One region of the Mesorhizobium sp. XAP4 genome, then DNA from elsewhere that is predicted to be linked to it. Evidence: predicted binding sites of a transcription regulator. Region 1 holds the regulator's gene; each other region holds the start of a gene.

Region 1 (7,657 bases):
TCGATTTGATCTGAGATGCGCGCCAGGCTTTCCTCGCGGCCGAGCACGGCGAGCACATCGAACACGCCCGGCGAGGTGCTTTTGCCGGTCAAAGCGGCGCGCAAAGGCTGGGCCACCGCGCCGAGCTTGTGGCTGCCGGCCGCCGCCACCTCGCGGATCGCCGCCTCCGCCGAGACGGCTGTCCAGTCACCCGCAAGCCCGTTCAAAGCTTCGTGAGCACTGCGCAGGATCTTGCGGGCATCGTCGGTGAGCAGAAGGGCCGCCTTGTCGTCGATCGGCAGCGGTCGCGTGGCAAACAGGAAGGCCGCGCCGTCGACGAGCTCCACCAGCGTCTTGGCGCGCTCCTTCAGGCCCGGAAGCGCTGCCAGCAACTGCGCCTTGGTGCTGTCGTTCAGGCGTGCGGCGATCGCCGGGCCACCTTCGAGGTAGGGCAGGGTGGCGATGAAGATGTCGAACAGTTCGGCATCGCTCATGCGACGCATATGTGCGCCGTTGATTGCCTCCAGCTTGGCGAAGTCGAAGCGCGCCGCGCCCTTGTTGACATCGCCGATGTCGAACCAGGAAATCATGTCCTTGATCGACATGATCTCGTGGTCGCCATGGCTCCAGCCGAGACGCGCCAGGTAGTTGAGCAGCGCCTCCGGCAGGTAGCCCATGGCGCGATAAGCCTCGACGCCAAGCGCGCCGTGCCGCTTCGATAGCTTGGCGCCATCGGCGCCGTGGATCAGCGGGATATGCGACATGGACGGCACGTTCCAGCCCATGGCGTTGTAGATCACGGTCTGGCGAGCGGCGTTGGTCAGATGATCATCGCCGCGAATGATATGGGTGACGCCCATATCATGATCATCGACGACGACGGCATGCATGTAAGTGGGATTGCCGTCAGAACGCAGGATGATGAAGTCGTCGAGATCCTTGTTGGGAAAGCGCACGTCGCCCTGGACCCGGTCATGGACGACGGTCTCGCCTTCGGTCGGCGCCTTGATGCGGATGGCGCCCTTGGCGCCTGCGGGTGCCTCTGAGGGGTCGCGGTCGCGCCAGCGGCCATCGTAGCGGGGTGGCAGCCCCTTGGCTCTGGCGGCCTCGCGCATGGCCTCCAGTTCGGCTGGCGTGGCGTAGCAATAATAGGCCTTGCCCATGCGCACGAGCTCCTCGGCCACCTCGCGGTGGCGGGGCGCACGCTCGAACTGCGACACCGGCTCGCCGTCCCAGCTCAGGCCAAGCCAGGAAAGCCCGTCGAGGATGGCAGCCGTCGCGGCTTCATTGGAGCGTTCGCGATCGGTGTCCTCGATGCGCAGCAGCATCGTGCCGCCGGTATGCTTTGCATACAGCCAGTTGAACAGCGCCGTGCGCGCGCCGCCTATGTGCAAATAGCCGGTGGGCGAGGGGGCAAAACGGGTGACGACCTTGTCGGACATGGAACTCTCGGAAACCATCTGAAGCGGGGTGCGGTCGCGCGGACTTTCGCGCTTTGCGCGTTCATGTAGCATAGGGTGTCGAGGGCGCAAGGGGCAGACCCGATGGCTGGACGAGGCTGGGGCTCGGATCAGGGCGAGGACGCTGCCATTGGCGTCAGCGAACGGTCCCTGTTTGCGCCTCTGCCAGCCTCATTGCCGCCGCCGTCGCCCCTCGTGCCGGATTCCGGCAAGCTGCCCTTGCAAACGGGTATCGCCGCCTCTGTTCCTGTTGCCGAAACCGGCAGGATCGTGCGCGTGCGCCGGCAGATCGGCCTGATATCACTGCCTCGCCTGGGCCACAGCGTGAACACGGCGGCGAGCCTGGAACTCGACCGGGGCGTGGCCTTCCTGCTGGTACCGGTCTGCCTTGCGATCGGAGCGATCGGCTATTTTTCGCTGGCTGCGGAGCCTGACTTTGTGAGACCTGTCGCGGTTGTCATCCTGACGGGGATCTGTGCGCTGGTCTCGCGCTCATGGCCAAAGACCCATCTGTGTTTCATGGCGGCACTTTTGTGCACCCTAGGACTGCTTGCTGCCAAGGTCGAGACGTGGCGTGCGGGCACACAAATGTTGGGCTCGGAAATCTCGACGCAGGTGACCGGCCGCGTCGTCTCGCTCGACCGGATGGAAACTGGCCGTATCCGGCTGACCATCGACGTAACATCGACCGCAAGACCGAAACTGCGCTATGCGCCGGAACGGGTGCGGCTTTCGGCACGCAAGATCCCGGCTGACGTGACCGCAGGCTCTCTCATCACCGGATATGCCAAGCTTTTGCCGCCGACCGGGCCGGTGCGACCGGACAGCTATGATTTCTCCCTCGACAGCTATTTTGCCGGCATTGGCGGCAGCGGGTTCTTTCTCGGCAATCCCAAGCTTGTCGTCACCGATGATGGCGACATGCCGCTGTCGGCCCGAATTTCCTCCAGCGTGGAAAATGCCCGTGAAGGCATCGCCGACCATATCAGGGCGAGCGTCGGCGGCGCCGAAGGCGAGATCGCCGCGGCGCTGATCGTCGGCGTGCGCGCCGGCATTCCCGATGACATCAATGAGGCGATGCGACGTACCGGCATCTACCACATCATCTCCATTTCGGGACTGCACATGGCTCTGGTCGCCGGCACCATCATGGGGTTGCTGCGCGGCGCCTTCGCCTTGTTTCCCGATTTTTCCGCGCGTCGCCCGGTCAAGAAGTATGCCGCTGCCGCCGCACTGTTCTCGATCGCAGCCTACCTCGTCATCTCAGGTATCGTCGTCGCCGCCGAGCGCAGCTTCATCATGCTGGCAGTGATGCTGATTGCAGTTCTGTTCGATCGAGCAGCACTCACCATGCGCAATCTGGCGATCTCGGCGATCGCCGTCATCGTGGTGTCGCCGCATGAGGTGGTCGGCCCGAGTTTTCAAATGTCTTTCGCCGCGACCGCGGCTCTGGTCGGCGCTTATGCCGGCTGGGCGGATCACCGCGCGGGAAAAGCAAGAACGCCACCGCCGAAGCGATCCTTGCCCGGGTTCCTGACACGAAAATTCCTGCTGGCGGCAATCGGTCTGGCCATGACCTCGATCATCGCCGGCAGCGCCACGACGCTGTTTGCCATCTGGCATTTTCAGCGTGTGTCGCCGCTCAGCCTGTTCGCCAATCTCGCGGTTATGCCGATCGTCACCGTCGTCATGTTCCTGGCCGTCGCCAGCGCGCTGCTGATGCCTTTCGGATTGGATTGGCCAGCTCTCTACCTGATGGGCAAGGGCCTGACGATGATGATCGCCATATCAGGCTGGATCTCCGAGCGTTCGCCTGTCGATGGGGTCGGGCTGATTTCGCAACAGTCGGTCCTGCTGGTGGCCATTGCCCTGGTCATCGCGACGATGGCGACGACATGGCTGCGGATCGCGGCTCTGCCATTCGCGTTGGCAGGCTTGCTGACCGTCTCGGATACGCGCACGCCCGATGTGCTGATCTCGGAAGACGCCCGGCTGGTGGCGTTGCCGATCGGTGGCGGTGAGCTTGCCGTTAGCCGGCAACGGCCGAACGAATTCACCGTCGACAACTGGAAACGCGCGCTGACATCGGAAACCATCGTCGTTCCGGAAGTGTTCGACAACAGCGATGGGCAATTCGACGTAGCGGATGCCGTTGAGCTACCGCCGGGATCGCCGTTCTATTGCTCCTCAGGCGTTTGCGTGGCCAGGCACATGTCCGGTGCGATCATTGCCTATGTCGAGGACCGCAAGGACACCTGGAAAGCCTGCGGCTTCGCCGATCTGATCGTCGTCAACGATGCCACCGCCTATGACGCCTGTCACAACCCGCTGGTTCTCGTCATCACCAAGCGGCAACTGGCTCGCAAAGGCAGTGCCGCGGTCTTCTTCGATCGCCAATCGGCGACCACGCCGGCGACGATCAGCTTCGCCGTGGACAGCCCATATCGGCCCTGGCACACGCAACGCAAATACTCTCGCGAGGCGAGGGGGCTGGCCCCCTTCAAGAAACCCGAGAAGCCAGTGGTCAACCCACAGCCGTCTCAGTAGCGACGGATCAGGCCGACGAGCTTGCCTTGCACCTTGACCCTGTCGGGCCCGAAAATCCGTGTCTCATAGGCTGGATTGGCGGCTTCGAGGGCAATCGAGGCGCCCTTGCGGCGGAACCGCTTCAGCGTCGCTTCCTCTTCATCGACCAGCGCCACGATGATCTCGCCGGGGCTGGCCGTATCGGCGTTACGGATGATAACGGTGTCGCCGTCGAAGATGCCGGCCTCGATCATCGAATCGCCCTTGACCTCCAGCGCATAGTGCGCGCCGCCCATGATCATGTCCGGCGGCACCGAAATCGAATGCGTCTGATGCTGGATGGCATCGATCGGCACGCCGGCGGCGATGCGACCCATGACCGGGATCGAAACGGCAGAGACCGCATCGTCGTCATTGCCGGGCGAAGGCATCCGCGAAGGCGCCGGCTTGATCTGCCGGCCAAGAGCACCACCCTGACCAAGACTGCCCTGGATGACGCTTGGCGAAAACTTCTTTGCCGCATTGAGGCCTGGCGCGATGGAGTCCGGCAGCCGCAGCACTTCCAGCGCGCGGGCCCGATTGGGCAGCCGGCGGATAAAGCCGCGCTCCTCAAGGGCCGTGATCAGCCGATGAATCCCGGATTTGGAGGCAAGGTCGAGCGCCTCCTTCATCTCGTCGAAGGATGGCGGAATGCCGCTCTCCTTCAGGCGTTCATGGATGAACATCAGCAGTTCATGTTGCTTGCGTGTCAGCATGGCGGCCCCCAGGTTCCCTGAAACCAGAATCGAAAAACAAACCCAGAACAAACACTATCTGTTCCAGTTGTGTTCTGCAACCGTTTAAAGTTTAATGAATTTGTTAAGGCTGCTGAAATTATTTGGCGCTTGCCAGCGGGTTACGATCCACGGGCGCCACCTTCGGCAATGCGCCTGCTCACATTGAAATTGTTATGGTTAATGACCTGTGGCTTATCCTCTACCAAAGCTTGGCATTATCTGTCGATCGACCTCGACAAGGGGCGATTGCAACCTTCGGGACGTTCGTTGGCCGTGAACGAAACGGAGCCAAAACGCCAACGTCAGTTGGGCATTTTGGCTGGAAATTCAGCTCTCCGTCATTTGCCAGGCAGTGAGGGCAGCGACGGCGGATCGCCGGGATCGGTGCGTCAGGTAACGGCTTCCTTGACGGCGAAACGCTGGTCCTTCCATGCACCCGTGCGCAGAATATCTTCCAGAACCTCAACCGCCAGCCACACATCCTTGTAGCTGACATAGAGCGGCGTGAAGCCGAAGCGGATGGTCGACGGTGCGCGGAAGTCACCGATCACCCCGCGCTCGATCAGCGCCCGCATGATTTGATAGCCATGGTCGTGAAGGAACGACACCTGGCTGCCGCGCCTGGTCGCGTCGCGGGTGGTCTCCAGCGTGAGACCGTAGGCGCCGCACTTGGCTTCGACGAGCTGGATGAACAGTTCTGTCTGCGCGACGCTCTTCTTTCGCAATGCCGCCATGTCGACGTCGCTCCAGATGGCAAGCGCGCCTTTGAGCGCCCGCATCGACAGGACCGGTTGCGTACCGCACAGAAAACGGCGGATGCCGGTGCCGGCAACATAACCCCGTTCGAAGGCAAAGGGCCGCGCATGGCCCCACCAGCCGCTGAGCGGCTGGCTGATATCGCCGTGGTGGCGCTGCGCGGCATAGATGAAGGCCGGCGCGCCCGGACCGCCGTTGAGGTACTTGTACGTGCAGCCGACAGCGAAATCGGCATTTGCCTGATCGAGCTCGACGGGCAGGGCGCCGGCGGTGTGGCAGAGATCCCAGACGATCAGCGCTCCGGCCGCATGAGCCCTGCGCGTCAGCGCCGCCATGTCGCGCAGTTCACCCGATTTGTAATTGACGTGGTTGACCAGCACCACCGCGACGTTTTCGTCGATCAGATCTTCGATGGTCGGCGCGTCGACGCCCGCGAGGCGCAGCAGGACGCCATCCCGGGTCGAGGCCACGCCTTCGGCGATGTACAGGTCGGTGGGAAAACTGTCACCTTCGGCGACGATGGCTGACCGGCCGGGCCGCATCTCCATCGCTGCGTGCAGCACCTTGTAGATGTTGATCGATGTCGTGTCGCAGACAACGGTCTGGCCGGCCGCGGCTCCTATCAGGCGTCCGAGCTGGTCGCCGAGTTCGATCGGCATCTCGAACCATCCGGCCGTGTTCCAGGCTCGGATAAGATCTCGGGCCCATTCCTGCGTCGCCGCCTGCTGCAGCTCGCCGAAAACGGCATGAGATGCTGCCCCCAGTGAATTGCCGTCGAGATAGATCACCCCCTCCGGCAGAATGAAACGGTCGCGCATGGCCCGCAGCGGATCCGTGGCATCCATCGCTTCGACTGCGGCGAGATCAGGAATTCCACTCATGGTCAGTCCCCGGTTGTTCGCGAAGGGGTTTCCGCCACAGAGCGTCCCTTCGGTGAGCCTGTTCTCATTTCGATGATGTCAGAGCCGGGTGCGGACCGTCCACAGCTCCGGAAACAGCACGACCTCGAGCATTTTCTTCAGATACGAAGCGCCCGACGTGCCGCCGGTGCCGCGCTTCAGACCGATGATGCGCTCCACCGTGGTGACGTGGTTGAAGCGCCAGCGGCGGAAATAATCCTCGAAGTCGACCAGCTTCTCGGCCAGTTCGTAGAACATCCAGTAGCGCTGCGGATCGCGGTAGATGGTCTGCCAGGCGACCAGGACCTCTTCATTCTCGGTTCGCGTCTCACGCCAGTCCGTGCGCCTGGCATCGGCACCGATGTCGAATCCGTGGCGCGCCAAAAGCAGCAGCGCTTCGTCGTAGAGCGATGGCTCGGCCAGGATGGCTTCCAGCTTTCCGCTGAGGTCAGGCCGATGCTTGTGAGGGCCGAGCATGGCCAGGTTGCGGTTGCCGGCCATGAACTCGATGGCGCGATACTGCCAGGACTGGAAACCCGAGGACTGGCCGAGCGCGTCGCGAAACTGGGTGTATTCGCTGGGCGTCATCGTCCGCAGCACATCCCAGGCATTGTTCAGCTGCTCGAAGATGCGCGCGACTCGCGACAGCATCTTGAAGCTCGGCTCAAGCCGGTCGGCGCGGATCGAGCGGATCGCGGCGCCAATCTCGTGCAAAGCGAGCTTCATCCACAGTTCCGAGGTCTGGTGCTGGATGATGAACAGCATCTCGTCATGCGCCGACGACAGCGGCGTCTGCGCCTCCAGCACTTTCTCCAGGTGCAGATAGTCGCTGTACGACATGCGCTCGTTGAACGACATCTGTGCGCCTTCGGACGCCGGATCGTAGGGCTCGCTCAATTGACTTTCTCCGTGCGCAGCCGGAAGCGCTGGATCTTGCCGGTCTGGGTCTTGGGCAAAGCAGCAATGAATTTCACCGATCGCGGGTATTTGTAGGGCGCGATCGTCGCCTTGACATGGTCCTGCAGGCGCTTGGTGGTCAATGCGTCAGGCGCCACGCCCTGCACCAGCACGACATGCGCCTCGACGATCTGGCCGCGCTCGGCGTCCTCGGCGCCGATCACCGCGCATTCGGCGACGTCGGGATGTGACAGAAGTGCGGCCTCGACCTCGGGGCCGGCAATGTTGTAGCCGGCGCTGACGATCATATCGTCGGAGCGCGCGGCGAAATGGAAGAAGCCGTCCTCGTCCTGCGTGAAGGTGT
Region 2 (7,657 bases), on a different contig from region 1:
TGCTGCCGTCGATGCCCTCGGCGCTGATGGAGGCCATCGAGACCGCCTGTGCGGAGCCGAGAATGCGCAGGAACAGGGCCTCACGCTGCAAATGGCTGAGGCGTTTGGAATCGTCGAGGCCGTCGGGAATGTTGGCGGGATCGAGCACCACCGCTGCGGCGACCACCGGCCCGGCCAGGGGGCCGCGGCCTGCCTCGTCCATCCCGGCGACCGGCCACAGCCCCTCCGCCATCGCCTTCGTCTCGAAGGAGAAGTCGGGCTTCTCGATGATCTCAAAGAGAGGCGGAGAATCAGAACGCGCGCGAGCCATGTTGCGGCGAGGTTCGCATCGGCTCCGATTCTCCGCAAGTCCCTCCGGGTCGGGTGGGGCGCCGGACCGGGAGGGCACCGTCTGCAGGCCGGGGCAGGCCGGACGGGATTCTTGGTGCGCGACGGATCAAACCATCGCGACGAATTGTCTCTTCAAAGCAGCGTCAGTTGCACCTGGTCTTTCCCGGCGGCAACGAACTGATCGGTCCGCAGCGTGCGCCGTTCGGCATTGAGACCAAGCCGCTTGGCTGTGATCTCGAAGCGCCGGCCGATCTGCCAGGCATAGGGACCGGCGCCCTTCATGCGCTTGCCCCATTCCGAATCGTAGTCCTTGCCGTCACGCATGGAGCGGACCAGCGACATCACATGGCGGTAACGGTCGGGATAATGGCGCAGCAGCCAGTCCTTGAAGATCGGGCTGACTTCCAGCGGCAGCCGCAGGATCACATAACCCGCCTCGCGCGCGCCGGCCGCACCTGCCGAATCGAGGATGCGTTCCATCTCCGGATCGGTCAGGCCCGGAATGATCGGCGCCACCATGACCGACGCCGGAATGCCGGCATCCGAAAGCTGCCGGATCGCTTCCAGCCGCTTGATCGGTGTCGACGCGCGCGGCTCCATGGTGCGCGCCAGCATGCGGTCGAGCGTCGTCACCGACAGCGCCACCTTGGCGAGCCCGCGTTCGGCCATGCGCGACAGGATATCGATATCGCGCGTCACCAGGGCGGACTTTGTCACGATGCCGACCGGATGGCCGCGCGCTTCCAGCACTTCGAGGATTTCGCGCATGATCCGGTACTGCTTCTCGATCGGCTGGTAGGGGTCGGTGTTGGTGCCGATGGCGATGGTGCGCGGCTGATAGCTGTCCTTCGAAAGCTCCTTGTCGAGCAAGCGCGCCGCATCAGGTTTGGCGAACAGCTTCGATTCGAAATCCAGACCCGGCGACAGGCCCATGAACGCGTGCGTCGGGCGGGCAAAGCAATAGACGCAGCCATGCTCGCAGCCGCGATAAGGGTTGATGGAACGGTCGAAGGAAATGTCGGGCGATTCGTTGCGGGTGATGATGCTGCGCGGCTTCTCGACCTGCACTTCGGTCTTGAAGGGGGGCAGTTCTTCCAGCGAATTCCAGCCATCGTCGAACACGTGCCGGCTGACTGGCTCGAATCGGCCGGACGGGTTGATGCCGGCCGACCTGCCGCGGTTGCGGTCCGGGCGGACACGCATGCCGCTCTGCTCGACCATCGCATTGGCCATCTCGGCTCTTCCTGCTCCGAAAGCTGCAATGTCGGCGCGCACGATCTGTTCCATTTTCGCCCGCTCCCAGGGACTGTCCGTGTTATGTCGAATCGCTCTGTTCATGAAATTATTCCTATTTCATCGATGAGAACAAAGCAAGAACTTTCTATGGTGCGATGCAAAACTGGCGCTGTGCGGCGCTTTCCGCTATTCGGCTAAGGATGCTCAGTGTTCTCATCGAAACCCGCAATGACGAGGAGGGCCTCGCCCGCACGCTCGCCTCGCTGATTGGCGGCGCGGTCGAAGGCGTGGTGCGTGAAGTCATCGTCTGCGACACAGGCTCCACCGACCAGACGCATCGTGTGGCCGAGCATGCCGGCTGTCAGTACGTGACCGGCGGTGTCGCTGCCGGCATCCGCCAGGCCAAGGGGGACTGGTTGCTGCTCCTGGAACCGGGCGCGCGGTTGGTGGAGGGCTGGATCGATGAGGTTGTCGCGCATACGGCCAGGCAGACCATGGCGGCACGGTTTTCGCGCACGCGGGCCAGCCGCACGCCATTCCTGGCACGGGTCTTTTCGGGAAACGGCGCCCTGGCCGACGGATTGCTGATCAGCAAGCGTCAGGCGGCGGCCGCGGCCAAGAGTGCCGGCAGTGCTGAGGCCATCGCCCGCGGCCTCGCAACGAAGCGGCTCGACGCCGAGATCTGGATGGCGCCCGCCAAGCAGGAACGCCGCTCCTCGACATGATTTTTTGCAGCTGCTCAGGCCATTGTGCATTGCACAAAATCTGACGCGGGGTTAGCTTCCGTTCAAGCGGGAATTGGGTTTGGGACATGCCGAGTGGCGAGCACCGATGCGGCATCGGTGGTGCTCTCATAGCCGAGGACCCAATGAAGCTTTCAACCCCCGACACATCCGGCGCGGCCAGTCTCGAGGCTATTGCGCGCGACGGCAGTCTGTTGCGACGCATCGCGGTGCGCATTCCGACCTATCTCAAGGACCTGCGCGAAAACCCCGCCTGGCTGCCGATGTTCGTGCTGGCGCGCACAATGCCTGGACGCCGCATGCATTGGCTGGGCGCAAAACGCGCCCGCCCGGTCGCCAATGCCGGGGATACGATGTTTGCCGGTGTCGAACGGGGAGCGGTCGTCGATGCGTTGCGCTCCGACGGGCTGTTCTCAGGCCTGGTCCTGCCGCCTGATATCCATGAAGAGATCGCCGACTTCGCCGGGCGCACGCCTTGCTTCGGCAATTTCGACCGCCGTCTCGAATTCATGCCGGGGGAACATGCCGAGGCCGAGAAACGCCTTGGCCGCTCGCTGCTCAGCGGGCATTTTTTCGAGCGCATCCTCGACTGCCCGGCGGCGCTTGCCATCCAGCGCGATCCGCTGCTTCTGGATATTGCCGCGCACTATCTCGGCGGCCAGGCAAAACTGATCACGACGCGCGTCTGGTGGAGTTTTCCAACCGGTGCCGCTTCGGATGCCGACAAGAACCTCGCCTCGCTCGGCAAGTATCATTTCGACCTCGATGATTGGCGCATGCTGAAATTCTTCTTCTACCTCAAGCCGGTCGACGCCGACACCGGTCCGCATGTCTATGTCAGGGGCAGCCACAAGCGCCGCAGCCTCAAGCACCAGCTCACGCTTCTGGTTGGCCACCCCGCGCAACAGGTCCTGGATGTCTATGGCGAGCAGAGCCCGGTGACGCTGACCGGCGAGGCCGGTCTCGGTTTCGTCGAGGACCCTTTTGGCTTCCATATGGGCACCGTGCCGGCACGCACGCCGCGACTGATGATGGAAGTCGGCTTCGGCGTCTCGCCGCCGTCGCGCCGGCGGTTTCATGGCGAGCCGGTCATCCGCTGAGAGCGACGCTTGCCTCGGCTTTACGGAGCTGATTTGCCGCGCCGCAAATGCTCGTCCAGGCGCGGCATCATCTCGACGAAGTTGCACGGCATATGCCGGTAGTCGAGCTGTGCCTTCAGGATGCCGTCCCAGGCATCCTTGCAGGCTCCCGGCGAACCCGGCAGCACGAAGACGAAGGTGGCGTTGACGACGCCGCCGGTCGCCCGGCTCTGGATCGTCGAGGTGCCGATCTTGTCGTAGGAGATCCGGTGGAACACTTCCGAAAAGCCATCCATGCGCTTTTCGAAGATCGGCTCCAGCGCGTCCGGCGTCACGTCACGCCCGGTGAAACCGGTGCCGCCGGTGGTGATGACGACATCGATATTCTTGTCCCGCGACCACGCCAGAACCGTGTCGCGGATTTTTTCCCGATCGTCGGTGACGATATCGCGGGCCGCCAGCATATGGCCGGCCTCGGTGATGCGGTCGGCCAGGGTCTGGCCGGATTTGTCGTCGGCGAGGCTGCGCGTATCTGAAACGGTCAGCACCGCGATGCGCACGGGAATGAAGGAGCGGCTCTCGTCAATTCTGGCCATCAGATCCCTCCGATGCGATGCTGCGCGTCGCCGCGACGAACCAGTCGGGCTGGCGGCCGCGGATTTCGGCGGCGGCGCGCTTGGCGACATTGCCGGTCTCGAACAGGCCGAAGCAGGTGGCGCCGGACCCGGACATCCGTGAAAAACCCGATCCGGCCTTGTTCAGCCAGGAAAGCGCCCTGCCGATAGCCGGCTGCATCGCCAGCGCGGCGGGCTCGAGATCGTTGCGGGTGATCTCCAGCCAGTTGCGCAGGCTATGAAAATCGATGCTGCGCGGCAGCGGCGGCAAGGCCTCGTTGTCGCGCCGGGAAAGCGCCGCAAAGACGTCCGCCGTCGAGACCGGGGTGCCCGGATTGACCAGCACCAGGCCAAGCGCCGAAAAATCCGGCACCATCGACAGTTCATCTCCGATGCCGCGCGCGACCAGGGGCTTTGCCGCCAGGCACATCGGCACATCGGCGCCGAGCGAAATGCCGATCCGCGCCAGCTCTGCGCCGTCGATATCCAGGCCCCATGTCTCCACCAGCCCGCGCAGCACGGTCGCCGCGTCGCTCGAACCGCCGCCGACGCCGGAGGCGACCGGCAGGTTCTTTTCCAGCCGGATAGCGACCGGCGGTGTTCTCTCGTGCCCGACCGCCTGTCGCAGGGCATCGCGCGCCCTAGGCACCAGATTGCAGGCGTCGAGAGGAACGGCCGGGGCGTAGCGGCCGGACACGGTAAATTCATCGCTGTCGGCGGGCGCGATTTCGATCCTGTCGCCAAACCGCGTGAACACCGCCAGGCTTTCGATCAGATGATAGCCGTCAGGTCGCCTGCCGGTGACATGCAGCGCAAGATTGATCTTGGCGTGCGCGTGCCAGCTACGCGACCCGATGTCGGTGTCCACAATGGTCTGCGAAATGGTGCTCAGTCCTTGGCCAGCCGGTACTCGCCGGTCTTCGGATCCTTGACCAAAGTGCCCATCGCGCCGTTGGCCGTCTGCTTTTCGGTACGCCGCACCTTGGCGGTCACGCGTTCGGCTTCCCTGATGAAGGTGCGGTAGCCGAAATAGGCGGCGACGCCAACGACGGCGAAGAAAATGATCTGCGGCATACCAAAACTCCTCCCACGCTGGGCCGGCGAAGGTGGCCGGTCGGGTCGGTTAAGCTCTCATGCTAGACGCTTTTGCCGTGTTTTCAAAGCTCGAAGCGAGACCACAATGCGCGCTCTTCCGCCGCATCGATCAGGCCGCTGGCGGCAGCGCCTGCGATATCGGGCGCTGAAAAGCCCTTGCTTGAGCCAAACAGGCCGAAGCGGCTGAGGAAACCGCGCGGTGTCGTGATCAGCCTGAGCTGGGTTTTCGCCCCGAAACGGGTCTTGAGCACCGTGCGCATGTCGCCGAGCGCATCGACCAGGCCGAGTTCAAGGCCCTTGATGCCGGTCCAGAACAGGCCGGTGAACAGGTCCGGGTCGTCTTTCAGTTTCGCGCCGCGCCGCTCCTTGACGAGGTCGATGAACGTGCCGTGCACCTCGAGCTGCAGCGCCTTCAGCCGCTCGACATCTTCCTTTTTCTCGGGCTTGAACGGGTCGAGCACCGCCTTGTTCTGGCCGGCGGTGTGGACGCGTCGCTCGATGCCGATCTTCTTCATCAGTTCCGGGAAGCCGAACGAAGCCGAGACCACGCCGATCGACCCGACGATGGAGGATGGGTCGGCGAAGATCTCATCACCGGCAACCGCGATCATGTAGCCACCCGACGCCGCCACGTCTTCGACGAAGACCAGTACCTTTCTGTTCTTTTCCGTGGCCAGGTCACGGATGCGCTTGAAGATCAGCCGCGACTGCACCGGCGAGCCGCCGGGCGAATTGATCGAGATGGCGACTGCCGGGGCGTCGTAGGAAAACGCCTTCTCAATGAGGCCAGCGGTGGAGGCCAGCGACAGGCTCGGCCGGAACTGGCCACCGCCTGCCATGATGGTGCCGTGCAGCCGGATGACCGGAATGGTGACGACGGTGGAGCGCCAGGATTTCGGCAGCAGACGGTTGATAAGGCGTTTCACGAGGGCGCGGTCTCCGGTCGATAGGTTGCAGGCATGTAGGGATTTCCCGGCCAACGGCAATGTGGCCAGGCAGATTAGCTCAATCTCCGAACAGCGAGGCGAGGCCGTTGGTAATCATTTCGCTGCGCTCGTCAGGGCCGTTGCCTGATTGCGCGTGCAGCATCAGGGGCGGGCGGATGGCAAGCTTTCCCCGTGCCCCGAGCGCTGCCCGCACAACGATGCGGATTGCCGCGGCGTCTGGGCGAGGGTGGACGGCGAGCATTTCGGCATCGCCGAAGCGCCCTGCGATCGCATCGAGAATGGCGCCGAGCTGTTCGGGGCGGGCGATGACGGCAAGCCCGCCGCGCGGCCTGACCACCGCCGCCGCACTGCGGATCCAGCTCTCGAACACCCCGTCCTCCATGACATGGGCCTCTTTTCTGAGGCGATCGGGGGAGGCGCGGTCCCGGGGAGCGTTGAAGGGCGGGTTCATGATGACGAAGTCGAAATCATTGTCGGCGAGGCCGGCGGCCGCCCGCGCCCGGCCCGATACGGTGACATCGGCGACCAGAACGGAGGCGCGATCGCTCAGATGGGCATTGCCGGGATGGGCAAGGGTGGCTGCCGCGAAGGCCGCCATTTCCGGCGCGCGTTCGACAAGCACCGCCTCGGCGGCCGGGCAGCGCGACAGCACCGCCAGGCCGGCGGCCCCGGCACCGGCACCGAAATCGGCGAGACGACCGGCAAGGGAGGACGGCACGGAGGCCGCCAGCATCATCGCATCCATGCCGGCGCGATGACCGCCTTGCTTGGGCTGCACCAGCCAGAACCGGCCGCGATGGAAAGCGTCGACCGTATGGGCCGGCGTGTCCGGGACAAGGGCGGCGGGCGCGGCGGACATTATCTTCCGCGGATTTCGTTGGCGATGCCGGCATCGCTGAGGATGCGCCGTGCCGCGTCGGCCTGGTCGGCGTCGACCATGACGCGCTTCTGCAAAAGGCCGATCGACCCTTCGAGAATGCTCATATTCTGGTCGGCGACAAAGCAGGCAATGCCGGCGTCGCGCATCAGCGATTCGACAAAGGAAATGATCACGGCATCGTTGGTGCGGACTAGTTCTATCATCGTATGAAACTCGCAGTTTGCGCTATTGATGTAAACGGGCAGGGGATTCCGGGGCAGAGCCGTTCCCTTGGGGGTCGTTGACATTCTGTCGCCGCCGCCGCGCCAATTCGCCACTTGCCGTGCCCATGTCCGCCGCCCTAGAGTCCATACAGGGACTAAGGGTGCCGTCGCACGCTCTATACCAAGACGGGAGTGATTGTCGTGGGTGTCGTTCTCAACATCGAAAACGGGAAGCGGGAGCCCGCCTCCATCAAGGATCTGATCGATCTGACTGCCGCCGACATGGGGCGCGTCAATGAATTGATCCTGTCCAAGGCCGGCTCCGACGTCGAGATGATCCCGGAGGTCGCCAACCATCTGATCTCGTCCGGCGGCAAACGGCTGCGGCCGATGCTGACGCTGGCCGCAGCCCAGATGTTCGGCTATGCCGGCGAGGGCCACGTCAAGCTCGCCACCTCCGTCGAATTCATGCACACCGCGACGCTTCTGCACGACGATGTCGTCGACGAGAGCGGCATGCGCCGCGGCAA
Region 3 (7,657 bases), on a different contig from region 1:
CGGTCGACATCGGCTCCTGGGTGCTGCCGCTGGTTGCGCTCGCTTTCATCGCGCCGCGCGCCGGCATAGGCGGCCGCTTCGTCCACTACGTCGTTGCCAGCAACTGGGCTTCGGCCATCACCGCTTGGCTGATGCTGCCTTCGGCGCTGATCCGGCTTTTCCTGTCGTCCGCAAGCCAGGTTTCGAGCCTTGTGTCGCTGTTCCTCTTTGCCCTTTCTATGGTGCTGACCTGGCGCATGACAAATGCCACGATGGGCAGGGGCGCAGCGGTCGGCACGGCCGTTTTCGTCGGCATGTTCATTGCGTCGCTGCTGGTGCTGTTCGGCCTGCAGACGTTGCTCGGCATCACCGTCCCGGACGATGTCGGAGTTCAGAGCCTTTCCGGGCTCGTCTCGACCGGATAATCGACACCGGTGAGAAACAGCCCGTCGGGCGGCGCCACCTGGCCGCAGGCGGCGCGGTCGCGCGCCTCGAGCGCTGTTTTCAGGTCGGCCGCGCTCCAGCCGCCGTCGCCGACACGCTTGAGCGAGCCGACCATCGAACGCACCTGGTTGTGCAGGAACGAGCGCGCCGAAGCCCTGACCTCGATCATGTCGCCTTGTCGGCTCACATCGAGCCGTTCCAGCGTCCTGATCGGGCTGTTGGCCTGGCACTGGGTCGAGCGGAAGGTGGTAAAGTCATGCCGTCCGAGCAGGACCTTTGCCGCTTCGTGCATGGCGCCGGCGTCGAGCCGCTTCGGCACCCACCACACCTTGCCCTTGTCGAGCGCGGCCGGCGCGCGGCGGTTCAGGATGCGGTAGAGATAGTGGCGGCCAATGGCCGAGAAGCGGGCGTCGAAACTGTCGGAGACCACCGTCGCTTTCAGGATGGCGATGCGCGCCCCGGCCGCCTGCAGATGGGCGTTGACGGCATCGCGCACCTTGTCGCTCGGCCACGCCTTGACGAGGTCGACATGCGCCACCTGCGCAGTCGCATGCACGCCGGCATCGGTGCGGCCGGCGGCGCGCAGCCTGATCGCTTCGCCGCAGAATTTTTCGATCGCCTGTTCGATCGCCTGCTGCACCGAAGGCTGATCCGCCTGGTGCTGCCAGCCGGCAAACAGGCTGCCGTCATATTCGATGTCGAGGCGAAAACGCGGCATTTGCGGCTAGAGCTCTCGCCTCGAGCAATTCCAGGAAAAGTGTGAAACGGTTTTCCGTTCGGAATTGCGTTAAAACAAAGAGGAGTGCAGTTCGCCGTTTCCGTGAAAACGGCTGACTGTTCTACGCGGCGAGAGCGGTGAAGGCGGAGGCGTAGACCAGCCTGCCTGCTTCTGGCGCGTCACCCCAGGCCAGCGCCTGCAGCGCTTCGCCCTGGTATTCGCTTTCGAAGTTCTCGGCACGCGTGTGGCTATAGCCGAAACGCCCGTAATAGGTGGGGTCGCCCAGCACCACGGCCAGCGTCTCACCACCATCCTTGAGGCGGATATGCGCCTCGCGGATCAGCGCGCCGCCAATGCCGCTGCCATGGAACGAGGGCTCCACCGCCAGCGGCGCCAGCGCTACGGCCGCGAAGGTCTTGCCGCCATTCTGGACGAACAGCCGCGAAAACAGGATATGGCCGACCACCTGGCCGTCCTCTTCCGCAACCAGCTCGGCAACCGCGTCGCCGCCGGTCACCAGCGCGTCGACCAGACCGGCCTCCGCCTGCTGGCCGAAAGCGTGTTCCTCGACGAGGCGGATGGCCTCGCGATCCCGCGGCGTTGCCGCGCGTATCGACATCATGCTCATGAGAATTTCAGTCCTTTTTCGATCTTGGCCCCGCGCAGGAATTCCGACGCGGCAGCGGGCTTTCCGCCCGCCCGTTGAACTTCGACCAGCCTGATCGCGCCTGCCCCGCAGGCGACCGTCAGCCGGTCATCGAGAATTCCTCCCGACTCGCCCAAATCTTCCGAAGGCGACAGGCCTTGCGACAGCGTCGAGCGAAGCAGTTTCAGCCGCTCCTGGCGGCCGCCAATTCCTATCTCCGACCAGGCGCCTGGAAAGGGCGACAAGCCACGAATATGATTGTGGACCTCACTTGCCGAGCGAGTCCAGTCCACGCGAGTCTCGGATTTATCGATTTTCTTGGCGTAGGTCACCCCATCCACAGCTTGTGTGGTGAATGTCAGGGTGTTCCCTTCCAACCGCGCCAGCGCTTCCACCATCAAGGCAGCACCGACACTCATCAACCGATCATGCAGATCGCCGGCTGTCATATCGGGTTCGATGGCGCACTTTTCAACCAGCCCGACCGGACCGGTGTCCAGGCCCTCTTCCATGCGCATCACCATCATGCCGCTTTCCAGGTCTCCGGCCATGATGGCGCGCTGGATGGGGGCGGCGCCGCGCCAGCGCGGCAGAAGCGACGCATGGCCGTTGACGCAGCCGAGCCGGGTTGCCTCCAGAACCGCCTTCGGCAGCAGCAGTCCATAGGCGACGACCACCGCCACATCGGCCTGCAAGGCGCGAAAAGCGGCCTGTTCGGCCTCGCCTTTGAGCGAAACCGGCGTCCGCACCTCGATGCCCAGTCGCTCCGCCTCGCGCTGCACCGGCGACGGCGTCAGCTCCAGCCCGCGTCGTCCGGCAGCGCGCGGCGGCTGGGTATAGACGGCTGATATCTCATGGCCAGCCTCGGCGATCGCGCGCAAGGTCGGCACCGAAAACTCCGGCGTACCCATGAAGATGAGGCGAAGGGGCATTTTTTCTTCCGGTATCCTGTCTTCTTGCTCGCGCAGTGTGCCGGCTCAGGCATCTGCTTCAAACGGGTTTACGAGCTTTAGGTCAAGGCCGTCGAAGTCGCGGGACGACCGTCGCGCTATCTTTCCGCTTCGATCTTCTCCATGATTTCCGCGTATTCATCGCCAATTGCGCTTTCAGATACGAAAGCCGAGCGAATTGCAGCCCACGCCGAGAGGCTCGACTCCTCTCGGGCCGGCCTCTCCGCAACTATGCCTTTGCGCAGAAGGCCGATGGCCTTGTCCGAGACGCTCTGGCCGACCTCGCGCGCCGCCAGTTCGATCTCGCGCTTCAAAGGCTCAGGAATGTCCCTGATCAGCATGTCGACCGTCGGCATCTCCATTTGGTGGCAATCCTGCCGACAATAGGCCTGGAGGGGACTCCCGTACCTTATCCCGCGAGCTTGCCCGGCGCCTTGTCCCTGGCGAGCTTCTTGAATTTCTTTACCACCATGTCGCGCTTCAGCTTCGAGATGTGATCGATGAACAGGACGCCATTGAGGTGGTCGATCTCGTGTTGCAGGCAGGTCGCCATCAACCCCTCGGCCTCTATCTCCTGCAATTTGCCGTCGCGGTCGAGATATTTGACCCGCACGGAGGCGGGGCGTTCGACCTCGGCGTAATAATCCGGGATCGACAGGCAGCCTTCCTCATAGACGGAGCGCGCGTCGGCGCTCTCCAGGATTTCCGGATTGATGAAGACATGCGGCGCCGGCGTCTCGTCTTCCTTGGCGAGATCGATCACCAGCAAGCGCAGCGGCTCGCCGATCTGGATTGCCGCCAGCCCGATGCCCGGCGCATCATACATGGTCGCCAGCATGTCGTCGGCTAATTTGCGCAAAGGCGCGTCGACACGCTCTACGGGCTTGGAAACCTGGCGCAGGATGGGGTCGGGAAGGATGATAAGCGGCTTGATCGGCATGGCGTTCCACCTAAGACCTCCAGCGAAACGCGTCAACCGGTTGGCATCAGGCGCGTTCACGTTTTGATCTGTGCTATCGCGGCGAATCGTCTATGCTGTCCACATGAATGATTTGAGCACCATCCTTTCGGAGCCTGTCGCCCGGCTTGGCGCCACAACGATCACGCTCGGCCATGCGCTGGCCTTCGGCGTTTTGCTGTTTCTGGCCCTGTTCGTGGCGCTGGTCATTGCGTTGTGGCGGTCGGCCAAGGCGCGCGCCGTGGCGGCCGCGGAAGCCGCCGATCATGCCCGCGATGCGGAAGTGCGGATGGCCGGCATTCTGCAAAGCCAGGCCGAAATGCAGGGCCGCATGGGCGCCATTGCGGAAGTGTTCGGCGCACGGCAGGCGGAACTGACGCAATCGATCGGCCAACGCCTCGACGCCATGACCGGCCGGCTCGGCCAGACCATGACCGAGCAGACCAAATCCACGCATGAGAGCCTGGCCAAATTGCAGGAACGGCTGGCGATCATCGACGTCGCGCAAGGCAACATCCAGTCGCTCGCCGGCCAGGTCGTGCAATTGCAGGCGATCCTCTCGAACAAGCAGACGCGCGGCGCGTTCGGCCAGTCGCGCATGGAGGCGATCGTTGCCGACGGCCTGCCGCACGGCGCCTATGAGTTCCAGGCGACGCTGTCGAACGGCAGCCGGCCCGACTGCCTGGTGAAGATGCCGAACGGCGCGCCGTCGCTGGCCATCGATGCAAAATTTCCGCTGGAAGCCTGGAACGCCATCCGCGCCGCCGATGGCGCCGATCTGCAGAAGGCAGCTTCGCAGGCCTTCCGCCGCGACATCGAGATCCATGTCCGCGATATCTCGGAAAAATACCTGATCCAGGGCGAGACGCAGGACACTGCCTTCATGTTCGTGCCGTCGGAATCGGTGTTCGCCGAGATCCACGAGAATTTCGAGGCGATCGTGCACAAGGCGCACCGTGCGCGCGTCGTCATCGTCTCGCCGTCGCTGCTGATGCTGTCGATCCAGGTCATCCAGGCGATCCTCAAGGATGCCCGCATGCGCGAACAGGCGCACCTGATCCAGGGCGAGGTCATCCGGCTGATGGAGGATGTTGCACGTGTCGATGAGCGGGTGCGCAAGCTGCAGGTGCATTTCGGCCAGTCGGCCAAGGACATCGACGACATACTGGTTTCGACGTCGAAGGTCACCAAGCGCGGCCAGAAGATCGAGGCGCTGGAATTCGGCGCGCAGCCCGACGGCGATGCCGCCGTAGACGCCGCGTCACGGGGTCCCGCCGCCAAGGTCGATACCGGCGCGCGCGTTGCCGATTCGAAAACCGGGCAGCTCAGGCTGAGGGTCGTCGAAGGCGACGATTGAGGCGCGGTGCCGGACCGGTGCTACTGCTCCTCCAACGTGGTCATGCCCTGAAATTCAGGCAGCCAGTGCAGCGCCGAGCGGTGCCATTTCTGCTGTGTCGGGATCAAATCCTGGCGCTGCCGCGCGGTCCCCACGCGAATTCCATAGACCTTCGGACCATCTCCGACAGACGTGGCGTAAAGATGCGAACCGCAGTCGGCGCAAAAGGCCTGGGTGCGCTTGGCGCCGCTCGCCACGATCTTGATGTAGATTTTCGGCGTGCCCTTGGTGATGCGATAGTTGCTTTCCGGCGCCGGAACCGTAAGGCGAAAAGCCGTGCCGGTCAGTTGCTGGCAATCCGTGCAGTGGCAGATCGTGGTCTTTTCCGGATCGACCTCCGCCTCGTAGGTGATGGCGCCACAATGACAGCCGCCGTCTATTCTCATCTTCGTTCCTCCAAAGCCCCTTCAATCTAGCGGCGCAAGGCCGTGAGGCAATGGCACGGTTTTAGTCCAGGGCAGGATCGGATGCGGAATCGATCAGCCTGCGTCGCTGCTCCCAGGTGCCTGACGTCTGCGGCTTGACGAACAGCCGTGTGATCTCCGGCATTTCCTTCTTCAACTGCGCCTCCAGGCGCTCGACGCAAGCTTCGATCTCGGGCGCCGTCAAATGGTCCTCGAACTCGATGCTGAGCCCGGCGACGATCTCTGTCGGCCCCATATGGACGGTCAGGACGCCGTTCGCCCGCTGCACCGCCGGATCCTGCTGGGCGATCGCCAGCACTTTCATCTGCACCTCGGGCGACGCCGGCTCGCCGATCAGCAGGCCCTTGCTTTCGCGGGCCAGGAAGATCGCGGTCGCGCCAAGGATCAGCCCGATGCCGATAGAGGCGGCGCCGTCGAGCTCCGGCATCTCCAGCAGTTCCGCCGCCAATATGCCGGCGAAAGCGACGATCAGGCCGAGAAGTGCCGCACTGTCCTCGAACAGCACGGTGTAGACGCTCGGATCCTTGCTCGACTGCACGGCCTGCAGCCAGCCTTGCCTGCCCTTCTGCCGGCGAAACTCCTTCAGCGCCACCCACCACGAACTGCCTTCGAACAGGAAGGAAAGGCCCAGAACAATATAGTTTACCTTGGCGTTGGCGACCGGCTCCGGCGCCATGATATGGACCACGCCTTCATAGAACGACACGCCGGCGCCCAGCGCGAAGACGAGGAGCGCGACGATGAAGCTCCAGAAGTAGAGTTCGCGGCCGTGGCCGAGCGGATGCGTGCGATCGGCAGGGCGAGCGGCGCGGTGCATGCCGTAGAGCAGCAGGCCGCCATTGCCGGTATCGACCAGCGAATGGACGCCCTCCGACAGCATCGCCGAACTGCCGGTAAAGGCGGCGGCGGCGAACTTGGTCAGCGCGATGGCGAGATTGCCGGCGAGCGCCGCGTAGATCACCTTTTTTGAGCCGCCGTGCCCGGCCATGGCATTTGCCCCCGTTCAAGGCGCAGTCTAGCGGCCAGGCCGCTAAAGCTCCACAGGCATCACACCGCGCGAATGTCGGGTCGTCCACGGCAGCGGCCATGAGAGATCGGTCTATGGAAAACGGCGACTACTCGATGATCTCGCTGGTCCACACCTTGAAGCCGGCAAGCGTTCCCGGGCCGAAAATATGGGTCAGCGGCACGTCGGCGGCGTCGCGGCCGGAGGCGATCAGGATGCGGCCGATGCGCGGTGCATTGTTGCGCGGGTCGAAGACATGCCAGCGGCCGCCGAGATAGACTTCCATCCAGGCGCAGAAATCCATGCTTGCCCATGGCTTCGGCATACCGATGTCGCTGATGTAGCCGGTGCAATAGCGTGTTGGGATGTTGAGCGCCCGGCAGAAGGTGACGGCGAGATGCGCGTAGTCGCGGCACACGCCGCTCCGTTCACGATAGGCTTCCGCCGCGGTGCGCGTCGGCCGTGCATTGCCGTAGTTGAAGACGATGTGGCTGTGGACGAAGTCGCAGACCGCCTGCACGCGCGGAATACCCAGCGGCGTGTTGCCGAACAGCCGCCACGCCTCGTCAGCCAGAAGGTCGCTTTCGCAAAAACGGCTGGGCAGCAGGAACAGCAATGTGTCCGCCGGCAGGTCGCGCACCTCGTGCTGCCAGGCCATCGGGTCGCCCATCTCGAAGGTGCCGGGGTCGCGGATCACCGCGTCGGTGCCGAAGGTGAAGCGCCCGGGCGGCGCGACAAGCCGGTTGCACCAATTGCCGAAACTGTCGCGATAGCTTTCGATCGGCACCGGTGGATTGGAGATCAGGAAATCCGGCCGCTCGAGATCGGAGGCCCGCGAATAGTGCACATTCAGCATCGCGATGAGCGGCGTTTCCTGCGGAAAGTCGAAGCTCATCTCGCAGCCGATGTGGATTCGCATTGTCGTCCTGACGGCCTGCCTGACGATCACCCGGCGAAGCTCGGGTCGATGCTGCAGTGCGAAAATGACCATGGCACGGACCGCCATGGTTTACGAGCAAATTAGAGCAATTCCAGGAAAAGTGTGAAGCGGTTTTCCGTCCGGAATTGCGTCAAAACAAAGAGTTAGAGCAATTCACTGTTTCCGCGAAACGGTGAATTGCTCTAGAAACCGGTT
Region 4 (7,657 bases), on a different contig from region 1:
CCAGAGATGAAACTCGAGATGCTCTCGCGGACAGTCTGACAGGCGTTCGAGCTCCACATCCCCGATCCCGGGATTGCTGACGTCGTGCCGGCGCTTCGCGTAAAGCAGCGACAGCAGCCTGGCCTGGATCACGACATCCCGCTCGATGCCTTTGCTGTTGCTGGCTTCCTCGGTCAATTCGCGGCGAAGGCCGGCATGGTCCCTATACGCGATGTCGTATTGAGCGCGTTTGACCGGATCCTTGAGCGTGTTGTGGGCTTCCACGATTTCACTGAAGCGGGCTTCATCGCCGGTTTCGCGATTGTCGGGATGATAGCGCATCGCAAAATAGCGAAATATGCGCTCCAGCGTTTCCGAGTTGGCGTTCGGGCTGACTTCCAAAACTTCGTAGTAGTCAACGAACATAGCGGGCTCCCCGACCACAATCATATTCACATTATCTAAATAAGGAATTCCCAATGCGGAGACCAAGACTTTGGTCCGATGCGATGACGTCCACGCCCCGAAGACGGAGAAACGGCCGGCGCCCGGTCGGTGGGGGCCGTTGGGTGGTGAGGACGTCGACCAAGCGGACAATCAGGTCCGCCGCAGTGCGGAGATGGCCGATTCGTCGGATGACGGTTATGGCGTGATTGCGGAAGGTGGCGTGGCAGAGTCGGCTTGTCGGGCGGCGAGTGACCTACGCCGCCTGCGCCACCCGCTCCGAGCTCATGCGATAGGAAATCGCTTCGGCCAGATGGATGCGGCCGACGGTTTCGCTGGCGTCGAGATCGGCCAGTGTCCGCGCCACCTTCAGCACCCGGTGATAGGCGCGCGCCGAAAAGGCGAGCTTTTCGCTGGCGTCCTTGAGCAGCGACAGGCCGGCGGCGTCAGGCATGGCGATCTCCTCGATGACCGAGGGCGCGCAATGCGCGTTGGTGGTGGCGCGGGTGGCGCCGAGCCGCTCGAAACGTTCGCGCTGGATGGTGCGGGCGCGTGCCACGCGCAGCGCCACATCGGCACTTTTCTCCGCCCGGTCGGGCCGGATCAGGTCGCTGGCCGAGACCGCCGGCACTTCGATCCTGAGATCGATGCGGTCGAGCAGCGGGCCCGAAATGCGCGCCTGATAGTCGGTGCGGCAGCGCTCGCCGCGCAGGCAGCGATAACCAGGCTCGCCGGCCATGCCGCAGCGGCACGGGTTCATCGCCGCCACCAGCTGGATACGCGCTGGATAGGTGACGCGATGGTTGGCTCGCGCGATCATGCAGTCGCCGGTCTCCAGCGGCTGGCGCAGCGCATCGAGCGTCTGCGGCGTGAACTCGGGAAACTCGTCGAGGAACAGCACGCCGTGATGGGCCAGCGACACCTCGCCCGGCCGCGCGCGAATGCCGCCGCCGACCATCGCCGCCATCGAGGCCGAGTGGTGCGGAGCGCGGAACGGCCGCCGGTCGGTCAATTTGCCTTCGCCGAGCTCTCCCGCCACCGACGCGATCATCGAGACTTCGAGCAATTCCTTCGGCGCCAGCGGCGGCAGGATCGACGGCAGCCGCTGCGCCAGCATCGATTTGCCCGAGCCCGGCGGGCCGATCATGAGAAGATTATGCCCGCCGGCGGCCGCCACTTCCAGCGCCCGCTTGGCGGTCTCCTGGCCCTTGATGTCGGCGAGGTCGGGCAAATCCAGCGCGGCGGCGTGGATGCCGGCCTCGGGGCGCGACAGCACCTGCGTGCCGCGAAAATGATTGGCGATGGCAATCAGGCTGCGCGGTGCCAGAATGTCGAAATCCTTTCCAGCCCAGGCCGCCTCAGGTCCGCAGGCGAACGGGCAGATCAGGCCTTTGCCCTCGGCATTGGCGGCGATCGCCGCCGGCAAGGCGCCGGCGACCGCGGCAATCGTGCCATCGAGCGACAATTCTCCAAGCACGACATAGCCGGCCAGCATGTCGCCCGGAATGGCGCCAAGCGCAGCCATCAGGCCAAGCGCGATCGGCAGGTCGTAGTGACTGCCTTCCTTCGGCAGGTCGGCCGGCGCCAGATTGACCGTGACTTTCTTCGACGGCATCGACAGGCCGGATGCATGCAGTGCGGCCTGCACCCGCTCGCGGCTTTCGGCCACCGCCTTGTCGCCCAGGCCGACGATGTGCATGTTGACCTTGCCGGGCGCGATCATCACCTGCACGTCGACCGGCACGGCCTCGATGCCCTGGAAAGCGACCGTGCGAACCCGCGCCACCATTTCTTTGCCCCCAGGCCACAACCCACGCGATGGCCAAGAAATGGCCCCACGGGCAGACAATCACAAATCCTCGGTCAAATCAAGAACATTACGGGAACATGTGAGCGCGTGGGTTGCAGCCGAATTGAGCGCGGTTGCAAAAACGGAACATGGTTAAGACAAAATGAAAACGGCTTACCCGCGTTTGCCCTCGACTGCATCCCAGAACAGGCTGGCGATGTCGGCGCCGCCGAAGCGTTTGACCTCGCGCACGCCGGTCGGCGAGGTGACATTGATCTCGGTCATGTAGTCGCCGATCACGTCGATGCCGACCAGGATGAAGCCACGCTCCTTCAGCGAAGGCCCGATGCGTGCGCAGATCTCGCGTTCGCGCGCCGTCAGCTCGGTCTTTTCGGCGCGGCCGCCGACATGCATGTTGGAGCGGGAATCATGTTCGGCGGGCACGCGGTTGATGGCGCCGACCGGCTCGCCGTCGATCAGGATAATGCGCTTGTCGCCCTTGCGCACGTCCTTGAGATAGCGCTGCACGATATAGGGTTCGCGAAACATCTGGCCGAACATTTCCAGCAGCGAGGCCAGGTTGCGGTCGCCCTCCAGCAGATGGAAGATGCCGGCGCCGCCATTGCCGTAGAGCGGCTTGACGATGATGTCGCCGAACTCCTTGCGGAAGGCGGCAACTTCGAGTGGATCCTTGGTGATCAGCGTGTCCGGCATCAGGTCGGCAAATTCGGTGACGAAGATCTTTTCCGGGCTGTTGCGCACCCAGGCCGGGTCGTTGACCACGAGCGTCTTCGGGTGGATGCGCTCCAGGATGTGCGTGGTGGTGATGTAGTTCATGTCGAAGGGCGGATCCTGGCGCAGCAGGACGACGTCCATCTCCGACAGATCGGTGCGCACCTTCTCGCCCAGCGAATAGTGGCTGCCTTTCTCGTCGCGCACCTGCATCTCCTCAATGCGGGCAAACACCTTGCCGTCGCGCAACGACAGCCGATCCGGCGTGTAGTGGAACAGCTCATGGCCACGCCGCTGCGCTTCCAGCGACAGCGCGAACGAGGTGTCGCCGGCGATCGACACGGTGGAGATGTGGTCCATCTGGACGGCGATTTTCAGCTTCATGGCGGGTCTCCGGCGGCTCGGATGGACGACTGTCCTGCCTGTACAGGCTCACTGCCCGTCTGCCAATCGCGACCTTTTGAAGATTGGCATCAGCAAGTCGCAAGCTCGGCCCTGCCGGTCATTCCGTGACAGGAGCCAGGCTGCGCGTCCTCGTTGTTCCTTGAGCCCGAATCCACACCTCACATCGATCCTTCGAAACAGGTCGCGGTTGCCCATGGAAAATCGATTTCGCGATACGTTTCCTAAAGGGTTTGCTGCCAGTCTGAAAATAAATTCCGAAGTCACAAAACAGGGACACCGATGCAAACTTCGTTTGGCACCGGTCAGGCAAACAGGGAGAGCACGGATCTGGCATTCACCGATCCGTTGACCGGGCTTGGCAACCATCGCCGCTTCTTCGACAAGGTCGATCGGCTGATCGCCGACCGAGCCGACGATCCCGCGCCCTTTACCGTCGGGATTCTCGACCTCGACGGCTTCAAGCCGATCAACGATCTGTTCGGCCACAAGGCCGGCGACGACATCCTGATCCAGGTCGCGATGCGGCTGCGCGCCTCTATGGACGGCTATTCCACGGTCTGCCGCATCGGCGCCGACGAATTCGCTTTTCTCTATCCGATGGTATTCAGCGAGGACGCTGCGGCCGAAAAGTCGCGCATGCTGATCGAGATCCTGTCGGCGCCCTACGATGTCGGCGAACGCACCGCCAGGCTTTCGGCCTCGGTCGGCTGCTCGTTGTTCTATTCGGGCGACGAGACCACGGAAATCCTCATCAACAAGGCAGAGACGGCACTCTACCACGCCAAGCGTTCCGGCCGTGGCCGCGTCGTCGTCTACACCCGTGAGATGGAAGAAGCGGCCAAGCGCGTCACCCGCATCGAACAGGCGCTGCGCCGGGCTGTCTCGGCCGGCGAAGTGGAGCCGCATTTCCAACCCATCGTCGATCTCGCCACGCGCCGCACCATCGGCTTCGAGACGCTGGCGCGCTGGACCGACCGCGACCTGGGTTCCGTGCCGCCGACCGTCTTCATTCCCATCGCCGAGGAGCGCGGCATCATCGGCCCGTTGTCGCAGCTGGTGCTGCGCAAGGCGACGGAGGCCGCCAGAAGCTGGCCGAAGGACCTGTTCCTGTCGTTCAACCTGTCACCCTCGCAGCTCGTCGACCAGAACACCGGCCTGCACATATTGGCGATCCTCGACCGCACCGGCTTCGATCCGCGCCGGCTGGAGATCGAGATCACCGAGACCGGCCTGATGAACGACCCGGCCTCGGCCGCGCAGATCGTCGAGGATCTGCGCCGCGTCGGCATCCGCGTCTCGCTAGACGATTTCGGCACCGGCCAGTCCTCGCTCGGCCGCTTGCGCGAATTCCATTTCGACAAGCTCAAGATCGATCGCGCCTTCGTCTCCTCCATTCTCGACGACAGGCCGTCGGAACACATCATCCGCGCTATCCTCGCAATGTGCGAAGGGCTCGGCATGGACGTCGTCGCCGAAGGAATCGAGCAGGAAGCGCAGGCCGATCGCCTGGTCCAGTTTGGCTGCGCCGGCGGACAGGGCTATCTGTTCGGCAAGCCGGTCGATGCCGACGCCACGCTCGGCTATCTCCGCGATTCCTTCCGCGGCGCCCTGCGCGCCAAGGCGATCTGACCGGCGGTCCTCCGAGATCCCCAACCCCGACGGTGCTGCCGTGCGCATCCGGTGCGGCGCATTGTCGTTTTGTCTGACATAAGCCCTGAAATTCGGCGGTTCGCCCTTGCCCGCGCGCCTTGCGTGGCTAGGATGCGCGCCGATCACGCTACGGCGCCGCGCGTCTTTCAAGACGCGCAAAGGACGCTGTAGCATTTAACATTTGCGCATGATCCCTTTCCGAAAATCGATCCGATTTTCGGGGTCATGCGCTGGGAGACAACAACGATGATGCCATCGGCGCATTTTGCCGACCTCGAAGGAGCCTCGGTGCTGATCACCGGCGGCGGCTCCGGAATTGGCGCGGCACTGACCGAGGGTTTTGTGCGCCAGGGCGCCAATGTCGCCTTCATCGACATCGCCGACGGCCCAAGCACAGCTCTTGCCGACCGCATCGAGAAAGAATTCGGCCGCCGGCCGCTCTATCTCAAGACCGATTTGCGCGATGTCGAGGCCCTGCGGGCGTCCGCCGCGAAGGCTGCCGAGGCGCATGGCGATGTCACCGTGCTGGTCAACAATGCGGCCTGGGACGAACGCCACGCCGTCGAAGACGTGACGGTCGAGTTCTGGGACAACAACCAAGCCATTAATCTGAGGCCGCATTTCTTCACCGCGCAAGCGGTGGCGCCGGGCATGAAGCGGGCCGGCGGCGGCTCGATCATCAACTTCACCTCGACGTCCTATCTGATCAACCACCCCGACATGCCGTCCTACACGGCCGCCAAGGCCGGTATCCTCGGTCTGACCAAGGGGCTGGCCGGCAAGCTCGGTGTGGACGGCATCCGCGTCAACGCCATCGCGCCCGGCTGGGTGATCACCGAGCGGCAGAAGGAGCTCTGGGTGACCGAACAGGGGCTTGCCGCCCATGTCGCCAAGCAGTGCATAAAACAGGTGATGCAGCCGGACGACATCGTCGGCACCGCGCTGTTCCTGGCCTCGGACGCCTCGCGCATGCTGACAGCGCAGATGCTGGTCGTCGATGGAGGCTTCCTGTGAGCCAAGCCGGCAACGCACCGGCGGTCGCCGCCGTCGACTGGGGCACGACCCGTATGCGGGTCTGGCTGATCGACGGGCAAGGCAATATGCTTGCCGAACGCCGCGGCGATGACGGCCTGATCACCGCGCAGCAAAAGGGCTTTTCGACCATCCTCGAAGGGCATCTGGCGGCGATGGGAGCACCAGCGGCGCTGCCCGTCATCATCTGCGGCATGGCCGGGTCCCGCCAGGGCTGGCTCGAAGCGCCCTATGTCACCGTGCCGGCGCCGCTTACCGCCATCCTTGCGGGTGCCGCCAGCGTGCCCGGCCAAAGCCGCGACATCCGCATCGTTCCGGGCCTTGCCCAGCGGCTGACTGACGCGCCCGACGTCATGCGCGGCGAGGAAACCCAGCTTGCCGGCGCCGGCCTGCCGGCCAGGGGGCGCCAGCTGGTCTGCATGCCCGGCACCCATTCGAAATGGGTGCTGGTCGAGGATGGCGCGGTTGCCGGTTTCGGCACCTGGCCGACCGGCGAGCTGTTTTCCGTGCTTGCCGCGCATTCGATCCTGCGCCACTCGCTCGGCGAGCACCCCAAGCCGGTCACATCGGACAATCCGTTCTTCCGCCGCTGGTGCGAAACCGCATTGGGCGAAGGCGGCGATGTCACCTCGCGGCTGTTTTCCATCCGCGCCGCCGGCCTGCTGCAGGATCTGAAAGCCGACGATGCCGCCGCCTGCCTGTCCGGCCTTTTGATCGGCGGCGAGATCGCCTCCGCCAGCCGCCGGCATGGCGCCGGCGCCGAACCCGTGGTGCTGATTGCCTCCGGCGCGCTGGCCGCACTCTACCAGGCCGCACTTGGTCTTGCTGGGCTTGAGGTCCGGGCCGTCGACGCCGACGAGGCAGTGCGTGCCGGTCTCGTCGAGGCGGCGCGCGAGAACGGCATGATCGCCAGAATTGGAGTTGCCCGATGAGCCAGACCGCACCGTTTCCAAAACTCAAGCGCGGCCTGGTTGCCATCCTTCGCGGGCTCAAGCCCACCGAGGCGATGGCCATGGGCCAGGCGCTGTTCGACGCTGGCATCGAGGCGATCGAAGTGCCGCTGAACTCACCGCAACCGTTCTCGTCGATCGCTCGCATCGTCCAAGTGCTGCCGAAAACGGCGCTGGTCGGCGCCGGCACGGTGCTGACGCCGGCCGATGTCGATGGCTTGCACCAGGCCGGAGGGCGGCTGCTGGTCAGCCCCAACATCGATGCCGAGGTGATGGCGCGCGCCATGCATTACGGCATGGTGACGATGCCCGGCGTGTTCACGCCGACCGAAGCCTTCCAGGCGATCAAGCTCGGCGCCTCGGCCCTGAAATTCTTCCCGGCGAGCGTGCTGGGTGCCGGCGGCATTTCCGCGATGCGCGCGGTGTTGCCGGCGCAGACATTGGTCGGCGCCGTCGGCGGTGTCTCTGAAAAAGATTTTGCCGGCTACAAGGCTGCCGGCGTGACCGCCTTTGGTCTGGGCTCCAGCCTGTTCAAGCCGGGCATGAGCGTCGACGAGGTGGCCGCGCGTGCGCAAGCTGCCGTCGCGGCCTGGGATGCGGTGTTCGGAGAAGCAGGATGAGCGAAGCGATCGTTTCGGTTTTTTCCGATCACGTCTGCCAGCTCGGCGAGGGGCCG

Evidence for each region. Region 1 encodes LexA, which represses DNA repair genes until DNA is damaged. Its sites were predicted from a motif close to TGTTCNNNNTGTGTTCNG; they were not measured.
Region 2: P3C39_RS15225 (PA0069 family radical SAM protein) is a predicted target of LexA. The motif match lies at 1,692-1,709, and genes of this name have one in related genera.
Region 3: P3C39_RS12200 (DNA recombination protein RmuC) is a predicted target of LexA. The motif match lies at 3,731-3,748, and genes of this name have one in related genera.
Region 4: P3C39_RS11515 (YifB family Mg chelatase-like AAA ATPase) is a predicted target of LexA. The motif match lies at 2,294-2,311, and genes of this name have one in related genera.

What each region holds. Positions count from the first base shown of each region.
Region 1 is NZ_JARIXW010000001.1:1,554,635-1,562,291, reverse strand. It holds gene gltX (glutamate--tRNA ligase) at 1-1,421, opposite strand, end outside; gene P3C39_RS07875 (ComEC/Rec2 family competence protein) at 1,524-3,986, shown strand; gene lexA (transcriptional repressor LexA) at 3,980-4,720, opposite strand; gene kynU (kynureninase) at 5,131-6,378, opposite strand; gene kynA (tryptophan 2,3-dioxygenase) at 6,457-7,293, opposite strand; gene P3C39_RS07855 (AMP-binding protein) at 7,290-7,657, opposite strand, start outside.
Region 2 is NZ_JARIXW010000003.1:375,624-383,280, forward strand. It holds gene P3C39_RS15220 (ribonuclease HII) at 1-310, opposite strand, end outside; gene P3C39_RS15225 (PA0069 family radical SAM protein) at 463-1,617, opposite strand; gene P3C39_RS15230 (glycosyltransferase) at 1,767-2,291, shown strand; gene P3C39_RS15235 (hypothetical protein) at 2,435-3,409, shown strand; gene moaB (molybdenum cofactor biosynthesis protein B) at 3,430-3,984, opposite strand; gene P3C39_RS15245 (4-(cytidine 5'-diphospho)-2-C-methyl-D-erythritol kinase) at 3,971-4,870, opposite strand; gene P3C39_RS15250 (membrane protein) at 4,891-5,076, opposite strand; gene P3C39_RS15255 (S49 family peptidase) at 5,160-6,023, opposite strand; gene P3C39_RS15260 (methyltransferase) at 6,103-6,903, opposite strand; gene P3C39_RS15265 (DUF2007 domain-containing protein) at 6,903-7,127, opposite strand; gene P3C39_RS15270 (polyprenyl synthetase family protein) at 7,329-7,657, shown strand, end outside.
Region 3 is NZ_JARIXW010000002.1:670,821-678,477, forward strand. It holds gene P3C39_RS12170 (hypothetical protein) at 1-404, shown strand, start outside; gene truA (tRNA pseudouridine(38-40) synthase TruA) at 371-1,141, opposite strand; gene P3C39_RS12180 (N-acetyltransferase) at 1,263-1,769, opposite strand; gene fmt (methionyl-tRNA formyltransferase) at 1,766-2,719, opposite strand; gene P3C39_RS12190 (hypothetical protein) at 2,836-3,099, opposite strand; gene def (peptide deformylase) at 3,147-3,677, opposite strand; gene P3C39_RS12200 (DNA recombination protein RmuC) at 3,781-5,052, shown strand; gene P3C39_RS12205 (GFA family protein) at 5,073-5,477, opposite strand; gene P3C39_RS12210 (cation diffusion facilitator family transporter) at 5,539-6,504, opposite strand; gene P3C39_RS12215 (transglutaminase family protein) at 6,632-7,441, opposite strand.
Region 4 is NZ_JARIXW010000002.1:530,986-538,642, forward strand. It holds gene P3C39_RS11510 (J domain-containing protein) at 1-405, opposite strand, end outside; gene P3C39_RS11515 (YifB family Mg chelatase-like AAA ATPase) at 680-2,212, opposite strand; gene gshB (glutathione synthase) at 2,387-3,328, opposite strand; gene P3C39_RS11525 (EAL domain-containing protein) at 3,629-4,978, shown strand; gene P3C39_RS11530 (SDR family oxidoreductase) at 5,246-6,013, shown strand; gene P3C39_RS11535 (2-dehydro-3-deoxygalactonokinase) at 6,010-6,963, shown strand; gene P3C39_RS11540 (2-dehydro-3-deoxy-6-phosphogalactonate aldolase) at 6,960-7,601, shown strand; gene P3C39_RS11545 (SMP-30/gluconolactonase/LRE family protein) at 7,598-7,657, shown strand, end outside.